2 regions of the Streptomyces sp. NPDC087263 genome follow, and region 1 is predicted to be linked to the other one. Evidence: riboswitches for the same ligand, from Rfam matches in the RefSeq annotation. Region 1 holds a riboswitch; the other holds the start of a gene.

The links. Region 1 has a riboswitch for ZMP and ZTP ahead of ACIPC1_RS30110 (glycine hydroxymethyltransferase). Riboswitches for the same ligand answer to the same signal wherever they lie in the genome.
Region 2: it holds a riboswitch for ZMP and ZTP, as region 1 does, so the genes downstream of both, ACIPC1_RS11025 (bifunctional 5,10-methylenetetrahydrofolate dehydrogenase/5,10-methenyltetrahydrofolate cyclohydrolase) here and ACIPC1_RS30110 (glycine hydroxymethyltransferase) in region 1, are expected to answer to the same signal.

Annotation. Positions count from the first base shown of each region.
Region 1 covers NZ_JBIUYT010000010.1:90,318-101,388, forward strand. Annotated here, with positions in the region: gene ACIPC1_RS30105 (hypothetical protein) at 1-349, shown strand, start outside; gene ACIPC1_RS30110 (glycine hydroxymethyltransferase) at 497-1,945, opposite strand; ZMP/ZTP riboswitch at 1,987-2,073, opposite strand; gene rocD (ornithine--oxo-acid transaminase) at 2,202-3,422, shown strand; gene ACIPC1_RS30120 (alpha/beta hydrolase) at 3,846-4,094, shown strand; gene ACIPC1_RS30125 (hypothetical protein) at 4,174-5,025, shown strand; gene ACIPC1_RS30130 (PLP-dependent aminotransferase family protein) at 5,327-6,727, opposite strand; gene ACIPC1_RS30135 (carboxymuconolactone decarboxylase family protein) at 6,776-7,327, shown strand; gene ACIPC1_RS30140 (hypothetical protein) at 7,337-8,437, opposite strand; gene ACIPC1_RS30145 (hypothetical protein) at 8,460-8,813, opposite strand; gene ACIPC1_RS30150 (hypothetical protein) at 8,800-10,617, opposite strand; gene ACIPC1_RS30155 (GNAT family N-acetyltransferase) at 10,854-11,071, shown strand, end outside.
Region 2 covers NZ_JBIUYT010000003.1:377,338-388,408, forward strand. Annotated here, with positions in the region: gene ACIPC1_RS10990 (GTP-binding protein) at 1-426, shown strand, start outside; gene ACIPC1_RS10995 (cellulase family glycosylhydrolase) at 563-2,431, shown strand; gene ACIPC1_RS11000 (YncE family protein) at 2,424-3,674, opposite strand; gene ACIPC1_RS11005 (TetR/AcrR family transcriptional regulator) at 3,885-4,547, shown strand; gene ACIPC1_RS11010 (TetR/AcrR family transcriptional regulator) at 4,656-5,324, shown strand; gene ACIPC1_RS11015 (carotenoid biosynthesis protein) at 5,321-6,235, shown strand; partial or broken gene ACIPC1_RS11020 (glycosyltransferase) at 6,304-6,512, opposite strand; gene ACIPC1_RS11025 (bifunctional 5,10-methylenetetrahydrofolate dehydrogenase/5,10-methenyltetrahydrofolate cyclohydrolase) at 6,548-7,450, opposite strand; ZMP/ZTP riboswitch at 7,474-7,560, opposite strand; gene ACIPC1_RS11030 (hypothetical protein) at 7,620-8,492, opposite strand; gene ACIPC1_RS11035 (MarR family winged helix-turn-helix transcriptional regulator) at 8,553-9,116, shown strand; gene ACIPC1_RS11040 (nuclear transport factor 2 family protein) at 9,144-9,509, opposite strand; gene ACIPC1_RS11045 (hypothetical protein) at 9,681-9,974, shown strand; gene ACIPC1_RS11050 (aldehyde dehydrogenase family protein) at 10,190-11,071, shown strand, end outside.

The sequences.
Region 1 (11,071 bases):
CGTGCCGCAGTCCACGAACGGCTACTGGCACAAGGCCGAGCAACCGGACGAGGTGCGGGCGCTGTTCAAGTCGCTCGGCGTGCTGGGCGAGTCGTCAGGTGCGGGCTTCGGGGCGATCTATCCGGCGCCCTGGCAGACGGAGGACGCCGCATCCCCCGCATCCGGGCCCACCGACCAGTCCGTTGTGACGGCCACCGCAACGCCGGGCGACGGTACCGACTGGTGGTGGGTCATACCGGGAGCCGCGGCCGGAGCTGCGCTGGTGCTGGTGCTACGTCCACTGATCCCGGGGGCCCGACGGCGGACGAAGCAGGAGCCGGGACCGCGACAGGAGCTGATCGACTTGTGAGCCTCGTGGCGCCCGCGATGTTCACGAACGCCGCGACGCAAGTGACCTTCGCGGGCGCCGCGAGACTCGATCAAGCCGTGAAGCCCTGAAGCCGTGAAGCCGTGAAGCCGACGAGACCCATAAAGCACGGGCCCCGGCCACGAAGAGTCAGCCGAGGTCGATCTCCGGATAGAGGGGGAAGCCGGTGAGCAGGTCGGTGGCGCGGTGGGAGATCTCGTCGGAGATCTTCGGGTCCAGGACGTGCTGGGCCTTGGACGGCTTGCCCTTGGCGGTGGTGCCGGGCTCGGCGGCGGCGAGGACGCGGTCGATGAGACCTGCGATCTCATCCATCTCGACCGCGCCCAGACCACGCGTGGTCAGCGCGGGCGTGCCGATGCGGATACCGGAGGTGTACCAGGCTCCGTTCGGGTCGGCGGGGATGGAGTTGCGGTTGGTGACGATGCCCGAGTCGAGCAGGGCGGTCTCGGCCTGGCGGCCGGTGAGGCCGTAGGAGGAGGCGACGTCGATCAGGTTGAGGTGGTTGTCGGTGCCGCCCGTGACCAGGGTGGCGCCACGGCGCATCAGGCCCTCGGCGAGGGCGCGGGCGTTGTCGACGACGGCCTGGGCGTAGTCGCGGAAGTCGGGGCGGCGGGCCTCGGCGAGCGCGACGGCCTTGGCGGCCATGACATGCGGAAGGGGGCCACCGAGGACCATCGGGCAGCCGCGGTCGACCTGCTCGGCGAGGGTCTCGTCGCACAGCACCATGCCGCCGCGCGGGCCACGCAGTGACTTGTGCGTGGTGGTGGTGACGATCTGGGCGTGCGGGACGGGGTCGAAGTCACCGGTGAGGACCTTGCCGGCTACGAGGCCGGCGAAGTGGGCCATGTCGACCATCAGCGTGGCGCCGACCTCGTCCGCGATCTCCCGCATGATGCGGAAGTTCACCAGGCGGGGGTAGGCGGAGTAACCGGCGACGATGATCAGGGGCTTGAACTCACGGGCGGAGGTGCGCAGGGCCTCGTAGTCGATGAGGCCGGTCGCGGGGTCGGTGCCGTAGGAGCGCTGATCGAACATCTTGCCGGAGATGTTCGGGCGGAAGCCGTGGGTGAGGTGGCCGCCGGCGTCCAGGGACATGCCGAGCATGCGCTGGTTGCCGAGGTCGCGGCGGAGCTGGGCCCAGTCGGCCTCGGTGAGGTCGTTGACGTTGCGGACGCCCGCCTTGGCGAGCGCGGGGGCTTCGACGCGCTGGGCGAGGACGGCCCAGAAGGCCACGAGGTTGGCGTCGATGCCGGAGTGCGGCTGGGCGTAGGCGTGCTCGGCGCCGAAGAGTTCGCGGGCGTGCTCGGCGGCGAGGGCCTCGACGGTGTCGACGTTGCGACAGCCGGCGTAGAAGCGGCGGCCGACGGTGCCCTCGGCGTACTTGTCGCTGAACCAGTTGCCCATGGCCAGGAGGGTGGCCGGGGAGGCGTAGTTCTCAGAGGCGATCAGCTTGAGCATGTCGCGCTGGTCGGCGACTTCCTGACTGATGGCGTCGGCGACGCGGGGCTCCACGGCCCGGATCACTTCGAGGGCGCTGCGGAAGGCGGTGGACTCGGTGGAAAGGGGCTGTTGTGACATGGCGGCCTCCGGACGGCGTGGCGTAGGGCATTCACGATTCACGGTTCGGCCCAGGCGCACGGCACTCGGTCTGCGAGCCGCTCCCCGATGGTCGTTCCCATCCCAGCGCGCCAGTCACGGCCCGCCGGTCACCCTACCGGGCACGCCGGATCGCGAGGCTTCCGAGTCCATCATGCGGGCGACCAGAGGGACGATAGGAATGGGCCGGAAGCCGACCCCCACTCGCCTTCCCCTGCGGTAGGAAACGGAGGATCCCGTGAGCGCTACGGAGACCACGCGGGCGTACATCGCCTCGGCCGACGCGCACAGTGCGCACAACTACCAGCCCCTGCCGGTTGTCGTGGCGACGGCGGACGGGGCGTGGATGACGGATGTCGAGGGGCGCCGCTATCTCGACATGCTGGCCGGATACTCAGCCCTGAATTTCGGCCATGGCAACCGGCGGCTGATCGACGCGGCGAGGGCGCAGCTGGAACGGGTGACGCTGACGTCACGGGCGTTCCACCACGACCGGTTCGCCGAGTTCTGCGCGCAGCTGGCGGAGCTGTGCGGCATGGAGATGGTGCTGCCGATGAACACGGGAGCGGAGGCGGTGGAGACGGCGGTGAAGACGGCCCGGAAGTGGGGGTACCGAATCAAGGGTGTCCCGGACGGCAGGGCAAGGATCGTGGTGGCGAGCGACAACTTCCACGGCCGTACGACGACGCTCATCAGCTTCTCCACGGACGTGGAGGCGCGGGCGGACTTCGGGCCGTACACGCCGGGCTTCGATGTCGTGCCGTACGGGGATCTGCCGGCGTTGCGGGCGGCGGTCACCGAGGAGACGGTCGCCGTGCTGCTGGAGCCGATCCAGGGGGAGGCGGGGGTGCTGGTGCCGCCGGAGGGCTACCTCCAGGGGGTGCGCGAGGTGACGCGTGAGCGGAAGGTCCTGTTCATCGCGGACGAGATCCAGTCGGGGCTGGGGCGGACGGGCCGGACCTTCGCCTGTGAGCACGAAGGGGTCGTGCCCGACGTGTATGTGCTGGGCAAGGCGCTCGGGGGCGGGGTCGTGCCGGTGTCGGCGGTGGTGTCCTCGGCCGAGGTGCTCGGGGTGTTCCGGCCGGGTGAGCACGGGTCGACGTTCGGGGGAAACCCGCTGGCCTGTGCGGTGGCCCTTGAGGTGATCGCGATGCTGCGGTCGGGCGAGTACCAGCGGCGGGCCGCCGAGCTGGGCGATCATCTGCACCACGAGCTGGGGCTGTTGACGGGCACGGGCCAGGTGACGCAGGTACGCGGGCGCGGGCTGTGGGCGGGTGTCGACATCGCCCCGGCGTACGGAACGGGCCGGGAGATCTCCGAGAAGCTGATGGACCGGGGTGTCCTGGTCAAGGACACCCACGGGGTCACCATCCGGATCGCCCCGCCGCTGGTCATCAGCAAGGAGGACCTGGACTGGGGGCTCGCGCAGCTCCGCGCGGTGCTCACGGTCGAAACGTAGGGCTAGGACGGGCTAGCTAGGACCTGTCCGGCCAATCACGCCGCAGACGCGGGGTGTGTGGCACGCACTCCCCCACTGCCTTAAGGGCGTGGGGGCCCTCAGCCGCGTTGTCGTCCCTCGCCGACTCCCCCACTCTCGGCTGCGCTCGAGCGGGGGGACCCCCATCGCGTCGACTCCCTCCTCCGCCTTACAGCTGCATGCGCCACATCTGCCGCCCGTACCGCCGAAGGACGCGGCCAGGGCGTCCCGAGTTTCCAGCTGTTCCCCGACACCGCCGAGCAGGCCCGCGCTCTGGGCGGCCGACACGGCTTCGAGGGCTTCCAGGCTTCCAGGGCTTCGAGTACTACTGCACCGACCGCGCTCGGCATCCGCACTCGGCATCCGCGCTCGGCGAAGTTCCTCACCTGGTCCAGCATCGACCGCATGGTGTCCTTCGACGCCTTCCGCTTCGTCGAGCTGATCGCGCCGCGCCCCCTGCTGATGGCCGTGGGACGCGAAGCGGTGACCTCCCGGATGAGCGTCGAGGCGTTCCCGAGCGCCTGTGGCCCCAAGGAACTCCACTGGATCGACGGCGCCAGTCATGTCGATCTCTACGACAAGGAGCGGCACGCGGGCCCCGCGGTCGCAGAACTGACCGACTTCTTCCGGGCTCACCTGGCCGGGGCCGGGTGACCGGTCCCACCCGGCCGAGGCCAAGGAGGACGACGGCCACGCGCCTCCGCTTCAATACAGTCACTGCGTGCTCTTTGGAATGATCTGTGCCCTTGGTGCGGCGGTCTGCTTCGGTACAGCGACGGTGTTGCAGGCGATGGCCGCGCGGGCCGCGGCCAACGATGACGACGGCGGCGGCTCCGGCAGCGGGTCCGGCGTGGATGCCGCGCTGCTCCTGCGGGCGTTGCGGCAGTGGCGGTATCTCGTGGGGCTCGCGCTCGACGGCGCCGGTTTTCTGCTCCAGATCGCGGCGCTGCGATCCCTGCCCATCTACACGGTCGGGGCGGCGCTCGCCGCGAGCCTGGCGGTGACGGCGGTGGTCGCGGCGCGGCTGCTGCGGGTGCGGCTCAGCCGGGTCGAGTGGGGTGCGGTGGGAGTGGTGTGCGCGGGGCTCGCGATGCTGGGGCTGGCGTCGGGGGCGGAGGGGGACCGGGCGGGGTCCGACACGTTGAGGTACGCGATGGTGGGGACCGCGGTGGCCGTGCTGCTGCTGGGGGCGGTGGGCGGGCGGTTGCCCGGGCGCGGGCGGGCGCTTGTGCTGGGGCTGGGGGCCGGGTTCGGGTTCGGGGTGGTCGAGGTGGCGGTGCGGCTGATCGACGAACTCGCCGTCGGATACCTCCTGCGCAACCCGGCGACGTACGCGCTTCTCGTCGGCGGAGGTGCGGCGTTTCTGCTTCTGACATCGGCCTTGCAGCAGGGGTCGGTGACCGTGGCCACCGCCGGGATGGTCGTGGGGGAGACCGTCGGGCCCGCGCTGGTGGGGCTGGTGTGGCTGGGGGATCGTACGCGGGAGGGGTTGGGGTGGCTGGCCGTGCTGGGGTTCGCGGTCGCGGTGGTGGGGGCGTTGGCGCTGGCGCGGTTCGGGGAGGCGCCGGTGGATGAGGGGACGTAGGGGTTTTTCGCCCCCTCCGCCGCTATCCGTCCCGTACTCGGGGGCTCCGCCCCCGGACCCCGTATCGCGCTGAACGCGCTCGTCGCCAAACGCCGGACGGGCTAGGGCCTGTCTGACCATTCCCGTCTGCCTCGCGACGCCCTGCACGTCCTCTCGCCGCACCGGGCGCAGGCCCAAGTACGTCCCCGTACGAGGGCCCACGCCCGGCACACCGAGAGCACGCACCTACTGCGACACAGGCTGCTGCCGCAGCGGGCGCGAGGCCGCCCTCCGGGCGACGACGGGAATGGTCAGACGGGCCCTAGGAGTGGCCCTCCAGCGCACCGCACAGCGCATCCAGCGCCCCCGACCACGCATGGTCCGGCGGCGTGCCGTAACCCACCACCAGCGCGTCGAGTGGATCGGTGACGGCGTCCGGGTGGCGGTAGCGGGACAGGCCGTGCACGGCGAGGCCCTGCCAGGCTGCCGCTCGCAGGACCGACTGCTCGGTGCCGGGCGGGAGTTGGAGGACCGCGTGCAGGCCGGCCGCGATGCCGGTGGCGTGGACCGCGGGGGCGCGGGTGGCCAGGGCGGAGACCAGGGCGTCGCGGCGACGGCGGTAGCGGAGGCGGGCGGCACGGACGTGGCGGTCGTAGGCGCCGGAGGTGATGAACTCGGCGAGGGTCAGTTGGTCGAGCACGCCGGTGGACCAACCGCCGCCGCCCTTCCATGCCGAGACCTCTCCCGCGAGCGACGACGGCAGGACGAGCCAGCCCAGGCGTAGACCGGGGGCGAGAGATTTGCTGGCGGTGCCCAGGTAGACCACGTGGTCGGGGTCGAGGCCTTGCAGGGCGCCGACCGGCTGGCGGTCGTAGCGGAACTCGCCGTCGTAGTCGTCCTCCAGGATCAGCCCTCCGGTGCGGCGGGCCCAGTCCACGGTCTCTGCCCGGCGGTCGGGGTGCAGCGGGACTCCCATCGGGAACTGGTGCGAGGCGGTCAGCAGCAGGGCCCGTACGCCCGTCAACTCGTCGGTGCGGGTGCCGAGTTCGTCGAGCGGCAGGGGGATGGTGCGCAGGCCCGAGCGGTGCAGCAGGTTCCAGTGCACGTCGAGGCCGTACGACTCCACGGCGAGCGAGCGCAGGCCCCGCCCGTGCAGGACCGCACCGAGCAGCGTCAGGGCGTCCGCGAACCCGGAGCAGACGACGATGCGGTCCGCGTCGGCCCGTACGCCTCGGGCGCGGGAGAGGTAGCCCGCGAGGGCGGTGCGCAGTTCGGGGCGGCCGCGCGCGTCGCCGTAGCCGAGGGCCTCGTGCGGCGCCGCGGTCAGGGCGCGGCGGGCGGCCCTGAGCCACTCGGCGCGCGGGAAGGAGGCGAGGTCGGGGCTGCCGGGGACCAGGTCGTACGTGGGGTGGCCCGGCTCACGGGTGCGGGGCGCCGATTCCGGCGCCGGTCGCGCAGCCGCTCTCTCCGCCACCCGGGTGCCCGAGCCCTGGCGTGCGGTGAGCCAGCCCTCGGCGACGAGAGCGGCGTATGCGTCGGCGACCGTGTTGCGGGCGATGCCCAGGTCGGCGGCGAGCGAGCGGGAGGAGGGGAGGCGGATTCCGGGGGCGAGCCTGCCGCTGCGGACCGCCTCGCGCAGGGCGTCCGTCAGACCTCTGCGGACACCGGGCCCGGTCGGCTCGACATGCAGGTCGACCCCCAAAGTGGCCCATGCTTCTGCCATAGAAATGGACCATACCTCTGGGCTACTCCGCTCGTAGGGTCCATAAGCATGACGACGCACACCCCGACCACGCAGACCCAGACGCCGCGAACCGTGCCGACGGACAACGACGAGATCACGGCGTACGCCCCCGAGCCCACCCCCCGCCTCCCCTGGGCCAAGCTCGCCCCCGACGTCTACAAGGCCATGGTCAGGCTCGACGCCGCGTCCCGGCAGGGCGTGGATCCCGTACTTCTGGAGCTAGTGAAGATCCGCGCCTCGCAGCTCAACCACTGCGCGTTCTGTCTCGACATGCACACCAAGGACGCGCTCGCGGCCGGTGAGAGCGTCGAGCGCATCGTGCAGCTCAGCGCGTGGGAGGAGTCGCCGCACTTCTACACGGAGAAGGAGCTGGTGGCGATCGAACTGACCGAAGCGGTGACCGTCCTGACGGACGGCTTCGTGCCGGACGCCGTGTACGAGCGGGCCGCCGAGCACTTCGAGGAGAGCGCGCTGGCTCAGCTGATCGCCGCGATCACGGTGATCAACGCGTGGAACCGGTTCGGGGTGGCATGCCGACTCGTTCCGGGTCATTACAGGGCGGGGCAGCACAAGCAGTAGGGCCCCGCGTCAGTCCACGGAGGTGGCGTCACAGGTTCCGGCCTGCGGGCAGAACCAGGTCAGCGCCGTGGTGAGCAGCTCCAGTTCGTCGGCGCGGCCGTCCGCGTCGGGGCCGTAGGCGGCGATGGCGTAGATGAAGCCGTCGGAGGCGACGAAACGCTCGTCGTAGACGTGCCAGGTGCCGATGTCGGGCTCAGCCTTGAGGGAGTCGGCCGTGTACTCCAGGCGTGAACCCGTGAAGGTGCCGTCGTCGAGGGTCTGCAGGGCAAGCCGGCGGAAGCCGGCCGCCTTGGGCGTCTCGTCGGAGAGGTAGAGGTCGAACGACGCGGCCGGGGAGCCCTCCGCCACTTGATACACCTGCAGGCGGTGTTCTTCGTCCGCGCTGCGGTAGTTGACTACGTCGATGCCGTACGACGATGCCACCGTGGAGCGGGTCCAGCCGTCCGGGTAGGCGATCCGGAAGCCTTCGGGGTCCTCGTACGACTGGTAGCCGATGGGGAGTCCGGGGGCGGAGGCGGACGGGGACGCGGTGTCGGAATCGATCGACGGTGACGCTGACGGTTGCGGTTGCGGTGGCACGTCCGTCGGTTCGGAGGGGCCGGGCGCCGACGACGAAGCGGCGACCGCGCTGCCGCCCTTGCCGTCGTCGTCCCCCGGGTCGGCCACCAGGGTGAGCACCAGACTCACGGCCGCACCGACCAAGGCGGCACCCACGACCACGGACCAGACGAGCCGCCGACTGAACGTGGGGCGGTGCGGCGCGGCGGGCACGCCGACCGTGGTAATCGGCTCGGGTGAGGGCCGGACAGCGGGCTCCGTGTCGGTGCCGCTCGGGACGTGCCAGGTGCTCGACTCGGCGGGTGCGGGCTCCGTGTCCGTACCGCTCGGCACCTGCCAGGCACTTGAGTCGGCGGGCCAGGGCACCGGGCCCGGCGGCAGGGTGGGCGGCGTTGGGGTGTCGCCCGGCACGTCCACAGCGGTCCGCTCCGGTGCGAAGTCCGGCCGCGGCGGTGGCGGAGGCGTCACCGAGGGTACGGGAGCGGCCCCCGTACCGTCGCCAGACTCCCAGCGCTGGGTCTCCTCGTTCCAGTAACGCGGGCCCCCGCTCATCGTGTCCCTCTCGCCGGCCCGCTCACAGTCCCACCAGCCCGGCCACGGCCCCCGCCGACGCGAGCACGCTCAGCAGCGCCTGCGAGTCGGCGAGCAGTTCCCGCAGGCGCTCGCGGCGCGTCGGGGCCGCCTGGCCGGTGCGGGTGATCTCGTCCTCCGTGTCGGCGAGCGCAGAGTCCAGTGCCGCCGTCTGATCCGTACCGCGCACCCGGCTCAGATCGGCGCGCAGTTCGCGTACGGCCTTCAGCAGTTCCTCGGCCGCCTCGTCGCGCCGTGGTGCCGTGCCGTGGTGGCTGACGGCCTGCGCGTGGTCGCCGACGGCGAAGGTGCTGTGGGAGACGTCTCCGAAACTGACGTTCGGCTCATCCGTTGCCATCGGTGGAGGGTCCCTTCGTCGGGTTCGGGTTCGGGTTCGCGTTGGTGTTGTTGTGGGTGGACGCGGCGGACGCATGCTTCCCGACGGCGAAGGTACTGTTCTCCACTTTCTCGAAGTTCGTCGTGGTGTGGTTGCTGATGTTCGTGACCTTCTGGACGAACTCCCCGGTCAGATAGCCTGCTTCGGCGAGCGCGTTGCGCACCCCGTTGGCGACCCGGTCCTGCACATTGCGCAGATACCGCTCGGCGTCCATCTCCTGGAAGGTGGATCCGGCCGGCGCCGACCCCAACTCCCTTACGGACAGGGCCGGTCCGTCGGGCAGCGCGCCCGCGTACCCGCCGGTCAGCAGCCGCCAGCCGTAGACCAGGCCCCGGCCGAGGACGACCAGGGAGCCGATGACGGAGCCGGGCACCCGGGCGACGGCCCAAGCGGCCTTGCCGAGCACGTTGTTGTGCCGGAAGCGGTGGGCGGTGCGGTCCGCGTTCTTGAAGTCCTCGCGAACCGGCAGCAGGACGTGCGGGGCGATCTCCAGGGTGAGCATGCGGCCCTGGGTGTGGATGCGTACGAAGACCGTGACGACCAGCTCCTCCTCCCAGCCGCCGACGCGGATGCGCAGGAAGTGCCGCCGCTTCTCGGCGCCCTCCTCGACCGCGCGCGCCCGGTGGTCCTCGAAGGCCTGCGGGTGGTACGGCGCCTCCTCGCGCCGCAACAGCCCCTCCGCGGGCAGGAACACGCACTCGTCGATCTCCAGCCACCGCAGCCGGTCGCGCCCCAGGTGGGCGGCGTAGTCGGCGGGCAGTCGCAGCTGGGCCAGCAGGGGGCGGACCGTCTCCAGGACCGTGCGGTTGCTGATCGGCCGCTGCTCCTTCTCGGTGTCGGGCCGGAGTTCGACGGCGAGCACCCAGGTCTCGTACGGCACGCCGGCGCCGCAGAACGGACGCGCCTCGTGGTACATCACCAGCGGCGCGTGCTGTTCGATCCTGACCCGGTTCTTGAGCCGCTGGAAGCGCTGCCCCTCGGCCTGCTCGGCGGGGTCGCTCGCGGCGTCCGGGAAGCGCTGCGGGGACAGTTCGGCGGCCAACGCCCGCGCGAACTGGCCTCGTTGGGCGGCCAGGCACAGTGCGATCAGCGCGAAGAGGGCGAGGGTGAACCAGGCCTGCCAGGGCTTGATCAGGCTGTCGAGGCCGTCGGTGCTGGGGACCAGGAGGTCGGAGGAGGAGCTGTCGCCGTAGAGACCGGACGAGCCGGATGAGCCCGACGAGCCGTACAAGTCGTCGGACCCGTAGGTCGAGTCGTCCGAGGTCGAGTCGTCCGAACCGGTACCGAAGGCCACCACCACGGTGACGACCAGCAGGAACGCGAACAGGAAGCGGCCCCACCAGCGGAGCAGGAAGGCGGGCACCAGCCGGTACAGCGGCGGGTGCGCGGCCCGGCCCCTGACCCAGCCGCCGATCGCGAGGTAGAGGCTGGGCACCAGGAACATGGCCAGCAGACCGCCGCTGAGTACCGAGCCCACCGCCCACAGGCCCAGGATCGCCCCGGCCCACAGCAACTCCTGGCGGCGGGCCCGCAGCGCGTGCGCGAGGACGCGGGCGGCGTCGAAGCCGAGCGAAGGGGCCACGAGCCGCTGCTCGTTGAGGTGGAGTTCGTCGATGACCCGGTCGCGGTACGCCGGGTCCAGATAGGTGCCCGCGCACAGCAGCCGGGTGGCTTCGCTGGCATGTGGCGGGGTGGGCGGCAGTCCTGATGGGGCCCCGGTGGCGGCGGCCGGCTGTGGCTGTTGCGGCACGTAGGCGGTACTCACGCGACTCCCCCGATGCGTGGAACTGGCCCTGCTGAACAACCCTGCCTCAGCAGTTAATTGACGAAGGATCAGCATAGGGGGATGAGGGTTGCCCAGGAAAGCGGAATGTCAAGAGGGTGACCCTGTGACTCGCGCCGCACAACAGTGGATCTCCTCGGCTCCACGAACTCCCTCGGCTCCATGGACGCCTCGACTCCATGGACTACCTCAACTTCTTTGACTAAAGTCAAAGAACTATGAAGCCAGTGAGGAGCACGGAGCCGGTGTCGCCCGCCGAGGTCGCCGCCTTTCGCCACTTCAACCGCTACTTCACCCGCCGCATCGGCGCACTGGACGACCACTACCTCGGCCAGGACCGCCCTCTCGGCGAGGCCCGCCTCCTCTTCGAGATCGGCGACGGCGTCTCGCTGCGGGAACTGCGCGGCCGGCTCGCGCTGGACGCGGGGTACCTGAG
Region 2 (11,071 bases), on a different contig from region 1:
CACCAGGGCTTCGACAAGAGCATGTCCAGCACCGGCGCCGACTTCCGGGGCCTGACGCCACTCGTGGTGATGAGCGCGCTGCGGGAGGCGGGCACGCGGGTGTACGAGCCGATGCATCGGTTCCGCCTGGAGGCCCCGGCGGACACCTTGGGCGCCGTGCTGCCGCTGCTCGCGAAGCAGCGAGCCGTGCCGCAGGCCACGCAGATGCGCGGCGCGACGAGCGTCCTGGAGGGTCGCGTCCCGGCCGCCGAGGTGCATGAACTGGAGCAGCAGCTACCGGGGTTGACGCGCGGCGAGGGCGAGCTGGAGTGCGTCTTCGACCACTACGCGCCGGTCGTCCGCGCAACGGTGGCGGACCGGCCGCGGACGGATCTCAATCCGCTCGACCGGAAGGAGTACCTGCTCAACGTGACGCGCCGGGTCTGAACGCGGCGTGCGCGGGGTTTGAACATGACGCGTCCGGCTGGGCGACGAGGGCGACACGGCGGCCGGTGAAACAAGAAACTTACTCAGGAGTCAGGGGTGTTGACGGTCCGACCTGCGCCCGCGCACTGTAATGAACATGTCGAAGTTGCGCGCGCGTCTGTTCGGCGTCCTCGTACTCCTCACCGGCTTCCTCTCGGCGGCGGGCGCCCAGCCCGCCGCCGCGGACGGACTCCCCGACTCCCTCTGGTTCGACGAATCCGCGGCCGCCACCCTCACCGTCCAGGACGGCCACTTCACCGACGGGCTCGGCCGCGAGGTCGTACTGCGCGGCTACAACGTCTCCGGCGAGACGAAGCTGGAGGAGAACGGCGGACTGCCCTTCGCGTCAGTCGCCGACGCGCGGAAGTCGGCGACGGCGCTGCGCACTCTCGGCGGCGGCAACTCCGTACGCTTCCTGCTCTCCTGGGCACAGGCCGAGCCCGTACGCGGCCAGGTCGACACCACCTATCTCGCGGCCGCCACCGCCCAGATCGGCGCCTTCCTCGACGCCGGAATCCGTGTGTACCCGGACTTCCACCAGGACCTCTACTCCCGCCACCTCTTCAACCCGGGCAGCTGGTACACCGGCGACGGCGCCCCCAAGTGGGCAGTGGACACAGGGGGTTACCCCCAGGAGTCGTGCGGGATCTGCATCCTCTGGGGTCAGAACATCACCACGAACGAGGCCGTGAAGCAGGCGTCGTACGACTTCTGGCACAACGAGTACGGCCTCCAGGACGCCTTCCTCACCACGGCCGAGGCGACCATGGCCTACGTCAAACAGCACCTCACCACCGACCAGTTCGCGGGAGTCGTCGGCTTCGATCCCTTCAACGAACCGCACGCCGGGACGTACGACTCCGGTCAGACCAGCCGCGCCTGGGAAAGTGACGTGCTCTGGCCCTTCTACGTGAAGTTCCGGGCCCGGATGGACGCGGCCGGCTGGCAGGCCAAGCCCGCCTTCGTCGAACCGAATCTCTTCTGGAACGCCAACATCGACTTCCAGAAGCAGGAGGGCGGACTGCTCGACGCGGGCACGCTGGGCTCGCGCTATGTCTTCAACACCCACTTCTACGACCAGAAGGCGATCTCCGGCATCTTCATGTGGGGCAAGGCTGAAGACGGCCAGTACGTCACCGACTTCGGGACGGTACGCGACCGTGCCTCGGCCGCCGGTACGACGGCGATCATCAGCGAGTTCGGCCATCCGCTGGCCGGATCGGTCTCGGACAAGGCGCCGACGGTCCTCAAGGCGATGTACCAGGCCCTCGACTCCCGCCAGAAGGGCGCCACTTGGTGGGCGGACCCGGCTGCCTCCGGCCCGGTCCTGTCCGGCAGCCAGTGGCAGTGGGACATCTACAACGGCCGCCACCACGAGCTGATGAACGACAACCCCGACAAGGTCATGACCACCGGCGACGCCTGGAACGACGAGGACCTCTCCGCCGTGCGCCTCGACGACTCGGGGACGGCCGTACTGCGCCAGGACGCCCGCCTGCTGGACCGCGTCTACCCCAGCGCCACCGCGGGCACCGCGATCGCCTTCACCTACGAGGACCGCTCCCGGGACGGCACCACGACCCTGACCTGGAACCCGGTCCCGAGCACCCTGCCCCACGTCTCCCAGCTCGTGGGGTCGGGCCAGTACAGCCTGCTGGTCTGGCGTTCCGACGGCACGAACACGCCCACGGAACTCCATCTCCCGGCGTCCTTCCCGACCTCGGCCACCACGGTCGTCTCCGACCTCGGCACGACGGCCACTCCACCCTCGTACACCACCACGACCCCCATCGCCGTGGCCCCCGAACCGGGCGGCACGGGAAGCCGCCGCCTGCTGCTCACCGCTCCCGGCACGGGGACGCTGCACTACGCGCTGGCCACGAACGGGGCGACCGCTCCGTCCGCCGGTCTGCTGAGCGCGGCCAGGACCGAGCTGGCGTCATGGGCCGCGGCGGAGTTCAACTAATCGACGGAGCAGTCCAGTTCGCCTCCACATGGCCGAGGCGAACGCGCTGGGGGTGATCGCCGACCGGCACCGACACCGTCTTCTGCCCGGTGCCGAAGTCGATGGCGGTGACCTGGTCGGCACCGCTCTCCGAGATGACACAGGACTTGCCGTCGCCGCTGACGGTCGCCCAGTACGGCTTGGAGGCGGCGACGAGCGGGCCTTCTTGAAGGGTCGCCCGGTCCACGACGGTCGCGTAGTCGTCCATCGTGCCCGCGACGCACAGCTTGGTGCCGGCGGGGTTCATCGAAATCCCGTGGTGGCGTGAGTCGTTGACCCACGTGGTGCGGTCCGTGCTGGTCGCCGGGTTCTTCGGCAGGGTCTTCACGCGCGTGATCCTGTCGGAGGCGATGTCGTACTCCAGGAAGCCGTTGAAGAACGACACCTGGAAGTACAGCTTGGACTCGTCGGGGCTGAACGCGGCGGGCCGGACCGCGTCGGAGAAGTCCGTGAGACCGATCGCGTCGAGCCGCTGACGCATGTCGATCACCTTGACCTGCTGGAAGGTGGCCGCGTCGACGACGGTGATGTACCTGTTGCCCTTCGTCCAGTCCAGCCACGGGTCGTCGAGGGCGGTGGTGACGTCACCGATCGCCATGTTCCAGATGTACTTGCCGTCGCTCGTGAAGATGTTCTCGTGCGGCTTGTCGCCGGTGGCGAAAGAGCCGAGCTGACTGCCGGTGTTGATGTCGAGGACGTGCACCGTGTTCGCGGTCGAGGCCGAGACGGCGACGCGGGTACCGTCGGGGGACACCGCCATGTGGTCGGAGCGGTAACCGGACACCGCGAAACGCCAGTTGACGTTCCCCGTAGCGACGTCGATCGAGACGACGTCGGCGAAGCTCGGGCGGGAGACGACCACGGACTTGCCGTCGGGTGTGGAGTACATGTCGTCGACGAACTGGTCGTGGCCCTCGCCGACGCCGCTACGGATGGCCATGAAGTAGATCCACTTGATCGGATCGGCGTTGATCTCGGCCAGCCGGGCCTCCTTGTCCGGTATGACGTTGATCCGGCCGATCTTCGCGAAGTCGCCGGTGGACTTGATGACGTCGGCAGTGCCGTCCCAGTTGTTGCCCACGAACATCACCTCGCGCAGCTCGGCGGCGGAGCTCTGGGCGGTGGCCGCTGTCGCCGTAGCGCCGAGAGTGAGGGCGAGGACGGCGGCGATGGAACAAAGGCGTCTGGGTCTGAGGTCAGACATGGTGGCTCCTTGTCGTCGGTGGGGAGTGCGGGTGAGAACTTGCCAATGGCAAGGCGCGGCAGGGGGGCGTGACAAGGGAGATTCTGAACACGCCCGCTTTCAGATTGACTTACTGGAAAGTAAGGAGGGGTCGGCCCTCTCCACAAGGGTCCGTACACGACAAAATCGTGGGAGCACGAATGGTTCATCGGATGGCCAGAGGGGGGACGTGTGGCGGGCAGGCTCAAACAGCCGACCGGCCGGTACGGGGGCCGTACCGCCGAGGAGCGGCAGGCCGAGCGGCGCGGCCGGTTCCTGGACGCCGCGCTCCAACTGTTCGGCGATACCCCGGGTTTCCGGGCCACGACCGTAGCCGCTCTGAGCGAGGCGGCAGGCCTGTCGACCCGCCAGTTCTACGAGGAGTTCCGCACTCTTGAAGATGTCCTTGCCGCCCTGCACCTCCAGGTCAATGACTGGGCCGAGGAGTCCGCCCTGGCCGCACTCGCCGACGCCCGGGACCTGCCGCTTCCCGAGCGGGCCACCGCGATCTTCCGCGCCTACGCCACGAACGTGACGAGCGATCCGCGCCGGATCCGCATCACCTTCGTCGAGGTCATCGGCGTGAGCCCGCGACTGGAGGAACAGCGGCTCGCCCGCCGTTCCCGCTGGGTGGGCTTCATCTGTGCCGAGGCTGCCGTTGCTGTCGCACGTGGGGAGGCGGCGCGGCGCGACTACCGGATCGCCGCCACGGCGTTCATCGGCAGCGTGAACGGGCTGCTCCATGACTGGAATGCCGGGTGGCTGGACGCGACCCTCGACGAGGTGGTCGAGGAGCTTGTCCGGCAGTTGCTGGGGATCTTGCGGCCGACGGAGGGAACGGGGAGGAGCGGGTGAAGCAACGGCGTGGGCCGGAGGCTGATCCTCCGTTCGGGGCGCCCAGAGTTGTTAATCCGGCAGCTGTCTGATTATTGTGGATGGTGCCCGCCGAGCGCAGGAGGTTCCATGGCAGCCGGACGGAACGCACAGACGCAGCGTGGGCCGGGCCGCCCGCCCGCCGACGCGCCGCTGCCCGACCTGGTGGAGATCCATCAGCGCGGCCTGGAGGCGTTCGCGGAACTGGGCTACGAGGCGGTGTCCGTACGGCAGCTCAACGAGCGCCTCGGCATGGGGCACACCTTCATCCACGACCGGTACGGATCCAAGGAACTCTTCTGGCGGGCGGTCACGGAATCCGCGATCCGCGACACGACCGACGAGGTCATGGCGGCCCTTGCCAAGGAGCAGCCAGCCGACGACCTGGCCCTGCTGATCGCCGGCGTACGGGCCTTCCACCAGGCTGCCTCCGGCCGTCCCCACCTCTCGCGGGTCATCGACTACGAAGCGGGCCGCGACTCACCGCGGCTGGCCCACCTCTACAGGCTGATGGCCCCGCTCAACGACATGGGCCGGCCGGCCTTCGACCGGCTCGTGCGGCAGGGGACGCTGCGAGACATCCCTTGGTACCTGTTCCACTTCGCCGTCACCAAGCCGATGGCCATGTACGGCCAAGGACCGCTGGCGCGGATGTTCGGCCGGAGTGACGACGCCGACGACCACACCCTGATGAGCACGCTGGTCCTCAATGGCCTGCTCATGTGCAACAGCCCGACAGAAGCCGGAGTTCCCCGATGACCGCCGCACAACGCTCCCACAAGAACACCACCGTGTGGTGCCTCACCGCCGTTGTTCTCCTCGGTCAGCTCCTGTCGGCCTTCGTGCACGGCCTGACGATGCTGGTGATCGTGGTGCAGGTCGGCTTCGTGTTCCTGCACGGGGCGCGGCGCTACGGTCGGCGCGCGATCGGGGTCTTCGTCGTCGGGGGGCTGGTGATCAGTAACGCCCTGGAGAACCTCAGCATCCAGACCGGCTTCCCGTTCGGCCACTACCACTACACCGGCGACGGCAAGATCTTCCAGGTGCCGTGGTTCATCGGCCCGGCCTACCTGGCCACCGGCTACCTCGCCTGGATCGTCGCCACCGTGCTGCTCGACGACGTGTGCCGCAACTCGACCTGGCTGACCACCGTCGGAACCCCCGTCGTCGCCGCGTTCGCCATGACCGCCTGGGACCTTGCCATGGACCCCTCGTTCTCGACGATCGAGAACCACTGGGTGTGGGAGAACGGCGGCGGATTCTTCGGAGTCCCGCTGGGCAACTTCCTCGGGTGGACCTTCACCGTCTACCTGTTCATGCAGGTCTTCGCCCTCTACGTGCGCAGCCGCGGTCCACTGCCGACCGCACAGCCGGAGTCGACCACGGCCAGTGACCTGCAAGGCGTACTCCTCTACGCGGCGACGACGATCTCGTTCTTCACGGAGTTCGTCACCGGCAGGCACACCACCGTCACCGACGCTGCCGGCGTGACCTGGAGCACCGCCGACATCTACGAGTCATCGGTCCTGCTCACCGTCTACGGCATGTGCTTCATCGCCCTCCTCGCGCTGCTGCGTATCGCCCAGCGGCGGACCACGACTGCGACGTCGGCCCCGCAGGACAGCACGGTCGAGCGGGCGGAGCCGAACCCGGAACGCCTGTCCGCCTAGGTCCCCTGGGGGGAATGGCGGCCCGCCGGCCGGTTCACGCGGGCATGGGCGGCCTCGGTCACTTCGTCCCCGGTGGTGCTGCGATGCAGCCGCTGCCCCCGCTCGGACTCCCGCTCCGCCCGGGAATCCACCGGCCGCGCGTGGAGCCCCGGACCCGAACCGGCGGCAAGCCGCTCGAAACACCCGTGCGTCACCAGGGTGACCTCGTGCCCGGCACGCGCCGGGCCGAGCCCGCGACCGGTGTACGGCGCACACCGCCTCGGGACCCCGCGGTCATGATCGCCACTCGCACGGCGGCCAGTATGGCGGGAGTTACCGCGGGGCGGTCGCGAGTTGGTTCGCCGACGGGGATCCAGCCAGCCGCCCCGGCGGCCGGCGAAGTCGTTCCGCTGCCGTGACGGTCTGCTCCAGCAGGACCGCGATCGTCATGGGACCGACGCCACCCGGCACCGGCGTGATCAGCGAGGCCCGGTCGCGGGCGGTGTCGAAGTCGACGTCTCCGACGTTCCCGGGGTTGTAGCCCGCGTCGATGACGACGGCTCCCGGCTTGATGTCCTCGCCGCGGATCAGCCGCGGCCGCCCCACGGCGGCCACCACGATGTCCGCCTCGCGTACGACCGAGGACAGCTCGGTCGTACGCGAGTGGCAGTACGTCACCGTCGCGTCGCGGCCCAGCAGCAGCATGCCGACGGGCTTGCCGAGGATCGCGCTGCGGCCCACGACGACGGCGCGTTTGCCTGCCGGGTCCACGTCGTACGCGTCGAGGAGCCGCATGATGCCGCCGGGAGTGCAGGACACGAAGCCGGGCAGCCCGAAGCTCATCGCCGAGTACGAACTCAGCGTCACCCCGTCGACGTCCTTCTCCGGCGCGATGGCCTCGAACGCGGCACGCTCGTCGATGTGCGGACCGACGGGGTGCTGGAGCAGGATGCCGTGCACGGTGGGGTCGTCGGACAGTGTGGCCAGCGTGTCGACCAGTTCCGCCGTCGTGGTGCCGGCGGGCAGGGCGACGTGCCGAGACTCGATACCGGCCCTCCGGCTGCGGTTCTGCTTCATCCGGACGTACGTGACGGAGGCGGGATCCTCGCCGACCAGTACCGTCGCCAGACACGGCGACGCACCCGTGCGGTCCTTGAGGTCGGCCGCGCGCTGCGCGGTCTCCTCCACGATGCGGCGCGCGAGACCGGCGCCGTCCATGAGCTGGGCCTGGGACATGAGCCACTCCTGAGCGTCACTGACACAATCGCCCAGGCGCGCGGCAAAGACCCGTTCGTCAGACCGCTCCCCGGTGGTACTCCACCTCAGCGCCAGTCACGGCCCGCCGACCAGCCTAACCCGTGGGATTTCCGGTCGGCGCGGGTGTTTCCGCTCGCGGCCCGAACGGTCAGCTGCCGCTCTCCGGGGGCGGTGCCGTCGGGTCGGCTCCGGCCAGGAACCCGTTGGCCTGCGCCTCGGTGTCCGCGGCGCCGATGGCTCCGGCCCAGCGGGCGACCTCACGGGCCAGCGCGGCGGCTCCGGCCTCGTCGCCCGCGTCGCGGGCCAGGACCGCCAGGAGCATCTGCTGCGAGAGGGTGCCGGGGACGGCTCCGGCCCCGGCGCCGAGCTCGGTGGCTCGGCTCCAGCGCTCCAAGGCCCGTGCGTGGTCGCCGTGGTCGTGGTCGTGATCGCCGAGGTGCCGCAGCGCCTCGCGGGCTAGCAGGGGGTCGGCCGGCTCAACGGAGTCGGCCGCGCGCAGGGCGGTTTCGTAGTGGCCCGGAGCGAGGTCGCGCTCGGCGAAGAGGTTGTCGGCGATGAGACCCAGGTACATCTCGGCCCAGCCTCGGCGCACATCGTCCGGAGCCCGCTCACGCAGGTTCTCGGCGCGTGAGCGGAGAGCAGCGAGGGCCTTCGGGTCCTTGCCGTCGGGTCCGGGCCGGAACGCGCCGTCGATATGCACAAGACCGAGGTAGTCGTGGCGGAGCCAGAGGCAGTCCAGGTCCCAGCGGTCGTGGCGGTGCGCCCCTGCGAAGGCCTTCTCGGCGGCGTCGAGCCGAGCGCGCGCCAGGCTGGTCCCGCCGAACCAGTCGCTCTCCAGCGAGACTTCGGCGGCGGCCACGGCGAGCCGGGCACGGGCCGACGGATCGGTGACCTCGGCCGCGTCCAGCAGCACCGACGCCCGTTCCCATCGGCCGCCGATCCTCAACTCGCGGACGGCAGCCAGGAGTTGGTCGAGCGGCACGGCCGCGGCCGTACGGACTGTGCTTGCGGTGTTCGTCATGCGAGGAACGTAGTAATACGAAAAACTATCCACAAGAAAACTACTTTTGGGGAGGCACGTATGGGGGACCCTTCGGCGGGGGATTCGGTCGACCGGCACGTTGCGGTCTGGTCGAAGGAGCTCGCCTGGATGGACCCGGTCACCGAGGCGATCTTCGTCCGGCTCGCGATCCTGGCCCGGCACACGGTCCAGGCCCGCCGGGACACCCTGGACTCGGACGGGCTTCGACACTGGCAGTTCAAGGTGCTGCTGATGTTGCGCAGGCTCGGTCCGCCGTACGCGGCGAGCCCGTCGCAGCTCGCCGACCTGCTGGGTCTGACCCGCGGCGCACTGTCGGCACGTCTCGGCCCGATGGAGGACGCGGGGCTGATCACCCGCACGAACGAGGCAGCCGACCGCCGCCGTGTACAGGTGAGGCTCACCGAGGCCGGATATGACGCGTTCGAGCAGCACGTGGCGACGGAGGGTGAGGGTGAGAACGCGCTCCTCGGAGTGCTGACCGCAGAAGAGAAGCGGACACTCGCAGACCTGCTGCGGAAACTGGTGGTGGCAGCCGAGTCCGGCGCGAACGCGACCGGCCCATCCCCGCACTCGCCGAGAAGGTCCAGGTCAGCTGCGAATTGATCCGGACCTTCGGCCACCAGGTCCTTCCTACTCGTCCCATGCCTGTAGCAGCGTGTGTTCGACGATCTTGCCGTCGCGCAGCGACATCATCGAGCTGGCCAGCACCTTCACGCCGTCCGGGTACTGACAGGACTCGGTGAAGGCGACCTGATCGCCCTGGACGACGCACCGCTCCAGCTTGTGGGTCATGTCCCGGCTGTAGACGTCGTTGAGCATGTCGGCGATCTCGCCGCGACCGTGTTTGACCATCGGATGACTGGGCTGGGTGTTGTGGTCGACGACACGGACCTCCGCGTCGTCCGCGTAGAGCGACAGCAGATCTGCCGCGCTCCGTCCTTCTATGCCCCGGCGTAGCGCTTCGGTGTCGAAGGCGGGGCCTGCCGCGGTGCCCATGATGACCTCCTTGAAAGGCCGCGGCCCAGCGAGGAGTGGGCCGCGAAGGGCCTCTCCTTCGAGACTCCTCCGTCCGGGGGCGCGCGGCAAGCGCAGCAGCAACTGTGAGCCTCACGGGTGAGCGGAGCGGAACGGCCGTGTCCGCCCGGGCCCGCAGCCGTTGCTGAAAGCATGATCTCAACACGACGTATTGTCGCCGCCGTTGGTCTCGCCGTCGGTGTCACGGGCCTTGCCGCGCCGATGGCGAACGCCGCCGTCTCCGAGGCGCCGAAGCCGCTGAACCCCATCGCCGAGCTCGACAAGCTCGCTGTGAGCGAAATTCCCGCGGAGTACCAGGCCGCGCTCCCGAAGGTCTCCAGGCAGCTGGCCGGGCTCAACCGTCTGAACGAGGGCCTCGACGAGTTGCACCAGGTGACCGATCTGGCCGCGCCCGTCACCGGCGTGCTCCCCGCCATTGAGCCGTAGTCCTCCGGCGCTCGACAGCTTCCGCTGCCCCCGGCACCCTGGTGCCGGGGGCAGACGCGTCTGCCCTTGACTTTCACGGAGCCCGGTCCGAGCATCCTACCTAGTAGGTTGGTGAAGTAGGATTCACGTGGCGAACACGTGTTGCCGCTGTGAGCGCTCTACTGATGTTGTTGACAACTGCGTACCGCTGTCGCTACGTACCGGAGGAACCCGCCATGGCCATCACCCGTGAACTGTTCATCGGCGGCAAGGATGTGCCGGCCGCCTCGGGCCGCACCGCCGAGGACATCAACCCCTTCACCGGCGAGGTGTACGCGACCGTCGCCGCGGCCGGTCCCGAGGACGTCGCCCGTGCCGTGGACGCCGCCGACGCGGCCTTCGCCGACTGGGCCGCGCTCGCACCCTTCGCACGCCGGGCGATCTTCCTCAAGGCCGCCGACCTCCTCGACGCCAGGGGGGAGGAAGTGGCCGAGCTGATGGCGCACGAGGCGGGCGGCACCCGCCCGTGGGCGTACTTCAACGTGGGTCTCGCCGCGAACATCCTGCGCGAGGCGGCAGCCGCGATCACCGCTCCGCGCGGTGAGGTGCTCAGCTCCCAGGAGGCGGGTGCGCTGGGCCTCGCGATCCGCGAGCCGCTGGGTGTCGTCGCCGCCTTCGCGCCCTGGAACGCGCCCGTCATCCTCGGCGTGCGGGCCGTCGCGGCTCCTCTCGCCGCGGGCAACACCGTCGTCGTGAAGCCCAGCGAGGACGCGCCGATCGCGTGCGCGCTGCTCGTCGCCGACGTGCTGCGCGAGGCCGGGCTGCCGGACGGTGTGCTGAACGTGGTCACCAACGCCCGTGAGGACGCGGCCGAGATCGCCGAGGTGCTCATAGCCGACCCGCGGGTCCGCGCCGTCAACTTCACCGGCTCCACCGGAGTCGGCCGGATCATCGGCGCGCACGCCGCCTCGCATCTCAAGCCCGCCGTACTGGAGTTGGGGGGCAAGAACGCGGTCGTCGTGCTCGACGACGCCGACGTGGACTACGCGGTCGACGCGGTCACCTTCAGCGTGTTCATGAACTCCGGCCAGATCTGCATGTCCGGCGACCGGATCCTC